2 regions of the Gracilibacillus sp. D59 genome follow, and region 2 is predicted to be linked to the other one. Evidence: riboswitches for the same ligand, from Rfam matches in the RefSeq annotation. Region 2 holds a riboswitch; the other holds the start of a gene.
What was found. Region 2 has a riboswitch for thiamine pyrophosphate ahead of tenA (thiaminase II). Riboswitches for the same ligand answer to the same signal wherever they lie in the genome.

Region 1: linked by a shared signal. The riboswitch ahead of ACTWP4_RS18995 (DUF561 domain-containing protein) and the one ahead of tenA (thiaminase II) in region 2 are both predicted to bind thiamine pyrophosphate.

The regions. Positions count from the first base shown of each region.
Region 1 covers NZ_JBQQCK010000013.1:131,504-134,681, reverse strand. Annotated here, with positions in the region: gene ACTWP4_RS19005 (M20 metallopeptidase family protein) at 1-446, opposite strand, end outside; gene ACTWP4_RS19000 (ferritin-like domain-containing protein) at 747-1,190, opposite strand; TPP riboswitch at 1,332-1,428, shown strand; gene ACTWP4_RS18995 (DUF561 domain-containing protein) at 1,515-2,129, shown strand; gene thiO (glycine oxidase ThiO) at 2,122-3,178, shown strand, end outside.
Region 2 covers NZ_JBQQCK010000004.1:65,475-68,652, reverse strand. Annotated here, with positions in the region: gene ACTWP4_RS08700 (CynX/NimT family MFS transporter) at 1-417, opposite strand, end outside; gene lepB (signal peptidase I) at 566-1,114, shown strand; TPP riboswitch at 1,173-1,280, shown strand; gene tenA (thiaminase II) at 1,390-2,079, shown strand; gene thiD (bifunctional hydroxymethylpyrimidine kinase/phosphomethylpyrimidine kinase) at 2,081-2,905, shown strand; gene thiM (hydroxyethylthiazole kinase) at 2,902-3,178, shown strand, end outside.

The DNA.
Region 1 (3,178 bases), on a different contig from region 2:
ATCATTGGCTTGGCACCACCAGGGGCAAGTTCTTCAGCATGCTGATGAATGAAAACTACTGTGCCAGCAAGTTCTTCTTGGTGGTTTTTTAATACTTTGGCAACGGCAAGTAATGTCGTCGTATGACCGTCGTGTCCACAAGCATGCATAACACCGTCATTTTTAGATTTGTATGGCACATCCTTTTCATCTTGAATCGGCAGTGCATCAAAGTCAGCGCGTAATGCAACGGTTTTACCAGGCTTAGCACCTTTTAAGGTGGCTACAACACCGTTACCCCCGATATTTGCTTGATAGGGAATGTCTAATATTTTATATTGTTCCTGAATAAATGCTGCTGTTTTATGTTCTTGAAAGGAAAGCTCCGGATATTGGTGTAAAAACCTGCGCATTTCCACCATTTCATTATATAAATCATCAATTTCCTCATATAAAGTGTTCATCATGTCCTCACCCCACAGAAGATTTTCTTTTTATCACGGTGCTAATCGTCCGCAAAATCCCTACTTCAATGTTTGAGTGAATCTAAGAAGCTAAATGGGGATAACGGATGTTCACACCCTGATAAATTTCGCTAACCATCAGTGGGAGTCAAAAATCCCCACTGATGGAAGTCTTACTTTATTATACCATAGATTCCTAGATTTTCGTTTTTGTAAGCAGGTGGATATTATAGAACAAAAAAACAACCTCCAAACAAATGGAAGTTGTTTTTTCTATATTAAAAAAAGGGGGGGGTTAGTGAATTATTGAAAGCTCTTGTCTGACAAAAGTCGCTCTGTTTCTTCTTTATGACTAGTTTCATCTGCAATAATATCTTCTAATTTCACAACTAGTTCGGTTAAACCAAGCTCATCTGCTTGTTGTTTTCTTTTTTCATAACGCTCAATTGTTTCTTTTTCAGCTTGATAAGTAGCTTCTAACAAATCTTTAACATCTGTTAGTTGTTCGACTTTTGCTGGTGTTGTAGTTGGAGTACCACCTAATGTTTTGATTTTGTCGGATAAATATAAAGCATGTCCAATCTCATCATTTATTTCATCTTCAAAAAATGGTTTCAAAAAGGAACGATATAATCCAGAAACAACGGATGCATGGTACGTATACATGATCGTTGCCGCATATTCATTTGCTAAATCCTCATTTAATCCATCAATTAAAGTTTGTAATTTTTCTTGATCTTGGGCCATTAACTTCAACATCCTTTCTTATTTATGTTTCCATTATATGTCTACCCTTATGGAGAAATATTAAACATATAAATCGGATTATTTTTTGTTGGCGAATGTTTAATCCTATGTTATCCTTTTCCTGTAAGTAAAAAAAATACGAATGAACACTAGGGGAGCCATTTGGCTGAGACGAATCTTCGGACCCTTTGAACCTGATCTGGTTAACACTAGCGGAGGGAAGTGGTAGAAAAGCGATAATTAATTGAAGCTTTCGATACATACCACTCGTCCATGCTGGATGGGTGGTTTTTTATTTCCTTTAGGTCAAAGGAGGTTGTACCAATGCAAGGAATTCACCTAATTTCCAATGGCAGATTGACAGAAAATGATTTGCAGTTTGTGCCAGAGAATATCGATAAGGTTGATTTTATTCACCTTCGGGAAAAGACTAAAACAGCAAAAGAAATAGTGGAAATGATTGATTTGTTGGTAGAATCAGGTGTACCAGCAGATCGGATCATTATCAATGACCGTGTAGATGTAGCATGGGTAAAAAAGTGTAAAGGAGTCCAGCTTGCATTTCATAGTATTCCAGTTGCAGATGTAAAAAACTCCTTCCCAATTCGTATCGGTAAGTCAGTACATTCCCTGGTCGAAGCCATCGCTGCGGAACAAAATGGCGCGGATTTTCTACTTTATGGCCATATTTTTCCAAGTAATTCTAAACAAGGCATCGAACCAAGAGGTGTAGCTGCGTTAACAGAACTTACCGAAAATGTTTCGATTCCTGTTATCGCCATTGGCGGAATTACCGAACTAAATATGAGCGAAGTACTGGATGCTGGTGCTAGCGGTGTGGCAATTATGTCAGGAGTATGGGATGCCGAAGATCCTACCAATGCATTGAAGTGTTACCGCAAAGTGTTCGACAAAAGGAAGGAGGGACATCTTGACTAAACGATTCGATCAAATCATTGTTGGCGGTGGAGTTATGGGAGCATCGATTGCCTATGAATTAAGTAAAAGAGGTTACCATGTACTACTGTTGGAAGAGAATATAATTGCTGGTGAGGCATCGAGTGCTGCAGCTGGCATGTTAGGCGTACAAATGGAGTTCGAACAGGACTCACCATTATTTCGCTTTGCCAAAGAAAGCCGTGACTTATATTCTCGTTTAGCAAAAGATTTACTGGAAGAGAGTGGTATAGATATTCAGTTAATCGAGAAGGGTGCATTGAAGTTAGTCTATCATCAAGATGAAATCGATGATCTCAAAAGAATTGCAAGTTTTCAAACACAACAAAAAGTGGAGGCAAAAGTGATTTCACCGGCAAGTATACCGGAAAAAGAACTTGCTACCGATTTTTATGCAGCTCTTTATTGTCCGACAGAAGGTCAAGTATCAGCGCCACATGTAACGAAAGCATTTGCGAAAGCTGCAGAACATTATGGTGCTGTGATTCAAGAACAGACGAAGGTGCAAGATATCCTGAGTGAAAACGGGAAAGTCAAAGGCGTGAAGACAGATGAAAAAGTGTACACCGCTGAAAGTGTCATCATGACTTGCGGTTTTAAGAGTTCTCATTTTTCTCGGTATGTTAATCAACTTACACCTGTGAAAGGCGAATGTCTGTCCGTTGTTACGGAAAAGCCTCTTATTCAATCGACCATTTTTACAGAAGGTTGTTATCTCGTTCCCAAAAGAGGTAATCGAATCATTATTGGCGCAACTTCAAAGCCAAACCAAACCGATAAAAACGTGAAAGTAGCAAGTGTTCTTCATTTGTTATCACGGGCCAAACAGATACTTCCGGCATTAAATCAGGCAACCATAGAAGAGGCCTGGGCAGGTGTACGTCCACTAACAAAAGATGGTCTTCCCTATTTAGGAGAAGTACCAGGTGTATCAGGATTATATGTCGCAACTGGCCATTACCGAAATGGTATATTGCTAGCACCGAGAACATCAACATTTCTAGCAGATATCGTCGAAGGGAAACAAGTCA
Region 2 (3,178 bases):
GGTCATTAAACCAATCTTAGTAGGAAAATTACTTTTAATAAGACTTGGTAAAATGACATTAATGATGGCGATTCCCACACCAATTAATGTGGTCCCGATGAATAATAAAGTAATGGATGCAGTGGAACGAACCCAAATACCAATTAATAATGTTAAAAGACCGTAAAGTAATGCTTTTTCATTACTTGTTCGATTGGCAATTCTTGGAGCAATTGGTGACATAAAAGCAAAGGCTATGAGAGGTAGACTGGTTAAAAAGCCTGCGCTCCAATTATTGATGGATAAATCTTCACGGATTATTCCAATAATGGGCCCGACAGAAGTAATGGCGGGTCTTAAATTAAAGGCTAATAGAATAATTCCTGTAATAAAAAGAATAGTATAATACTTCTTTGCTAAATGTTGATCTGTTTTCATTTGTTCACCTTATTTCTATGGTATAATTAACAATTGCCATACAAAATATGCTAAAATAAGTAAGAAACTATCATTGGATTTAGCATTATAATAGAATAACATATATAAATCACAAGTAAAAGTTAAGTAAAGTGAAGGAAGGTCTATAATGGAGAATAAAGTCGTTAAAGAATTACTTTCATGGTTGAAGGCGTTGTTGGTTGCTATTATAATCGTACTCCTATGTCGGCACTTTTTGATTACACCTTCAGTTGTCAAAGGTGAATCGATGATGCCGAATTTAAAAGATGGAGACCGGATCATTTTGAGTAAGATAAGCAATATAGATCGTTTTGACGAAATTGCCTTCGAAGCACCAGATTCAAACGATAATTATGTGAAAAGGGTAATTGGCTTTCCTGGTGATACGATCGAGATGAGAGATGATAACCTGTATATTAATGGGGAACTTTATGAAGAATCATATCTTGATAAGTACAAATCTTTGCTTTCTGAAGGTCAAAAGCTTACAAATGATTTCACTCTTAAAGAATTAACAGGAAAAGAACGTGTTCCCGAAGGCAAAATATTTGTTTTAGGGGATAATCGAAGAGTTAGTAAAGATAGCCGTCAATTTGGGTTTGTTAATGAAGAAGCTATCATTGGAGATGTCAAAATGCGGATCTGGCCGATTGATTCATTTGGGATAATTAATTAGAGACGGGAAAACTTGACATTTCATCGTATCCATGTTTTATTGGTTATAACTTCATAATAAATTCCGCTAGGGGTGCTGCAAGAGCAGCTGAGATAAGAATCGATTTCTTGATCCCTTTGAACCTGAACTGGTTAAAACCAGCGTAGGAAAGTGGAGTCGGATGGTGTGTGAATACATGCACCTTTATTTTTTGATATGGATTATTCAAAGAGCCGCTCCGCTACCCGCGAGCGGCTTTTTTATGGAAATATATATTTTTTGTGGAGGCAGTAGACATGACATTTAGTCAAGAATTGCGAGTAGCGGCAAATGATATTTACCAAGGTATTTTTGAACACCCTTTTGTAGTGGGAATTGGTGAAGGGAACCTACACAAAGAAGCAATCATTCATTATGTAAAAGCAGATTTTGAGTACCTTAATGCGTTTATGAATATTTATGGTATTGCCATTACGAAAAGCACTACAAGAGAAGATATGACGTATTTTTATGAAAAAATCGGCTTCATCTTAAATAGTGAAATTCATCCACATCATAATTTGTGTCGTGTTGCAGGAGTGGACTATGATGAATTGCAAGGATATCCTCTGCCACCGACAGCTGATCATTATGTAGCACACATGAAAAGTGTAGCTCAGCAAGGAAGTATAGGTGAATTAATTGCAGCCTTGTTACCTTGTCCATGGACCTATTTGGAAATCGGACATTATTTAAAAGATAAATATCAACCGACAGAGCAACACCCTTTCTATGAATGGATTACATTTTACGCAAAAGAAGAAACAGCATCCGTTACGACTGAATTATGTGAACGTTTAGATAAGTGGGCAGAACAAGTAGGAGAAGGAGAAAAACAAAAAGCAAAATTAGCCTTTATGAAAAGCTGTCAGCTAGAGTATTTATTCTGGGAGATGGCATATAACGTTGAAGCATGGCCATTTTCATTAGATGGAAAGGGGAATTAAAATGCATAAAGTAGCGTCAGCACTAACAATAGCTGGAACCGATCCATCGGGTGGTGCCGGTATTCAAGCAGACTTGAAAGTGTTTCAGGAACGAGAAGTTTATGGTATGAGTGTGATTACCTCTGTAGTAGCGCAAAATACATTGGGAGTTCAAGATGTGCAACACTTGTCCATTGATTTTATTGAAAAGCAATTAGATGCTGTATTAACAGATATCCCACCGCAAGCAATCAAGACTGGGATGATCGCTACTGTCGATATGATGAAATTAATAGCAGAAAAACTAGCAAAAACGAACATTCCTTATGTTATTGATCCGGTTATGGTGGCGAAAAGCGGTGATTCCTTAATGGATGAAGCATCAAGACAAGTTATTCGTGATACGCTAATTCCTCTTGCTACAGTAGTAACACCCAATATACCGGAAGCGGAAATTTTAGTAGGTTTTGAGATTCATCATAATCAGGACGCAGAAAAAGCAGCGAAAGTGATTGTGGATGATTTAGGTGCAAAAGCAGCGGTTGTTAAAGGTGGCCACCTGCAAGGGGAAGCTGTGGATGTTTTATATGATGGTAAAAATCTTCATTATCTAAAGGCAGATCGTTTTGATACGAAACATACGCATGGAACAGGCTGTACCTTCTCCGCTGTCATCACTGCTGAACTGGCAAAAGGTAAGACAGTAAAAGACGCAGTGGCAATCGGAAAGGATTTTATTACAGATGCCATTCAGTATCCTTTAGAGCTAGGTCATGGCCATGGTCCGACAAATCATTGGGGATACAGATTAAAAGGTTTACCTCATAAAAGGGAGGCATTCAAGTGAGCCATTTAATTGAGGAGGTACGAAAGCAGCAACCATTGATTCATAATATTACAAATCAAGTAGTAATGAACTTCACAGCAAATGGACTATATGCTGTTGGTGCAGCACCTGTAATGGCGAATGCCAAAGAAGAGGTAGAAGAAATGGCGCAGATTGCAAGTGCTGTCGTATTAAATATTGGGACATTAACAAAAGAGCAAGTCGATGCGATGATTTTAGCAGGTAAAGCTGCCAATCGAGCAGGGGTACCTGTTGTGTTAGACCCGGTGGGTG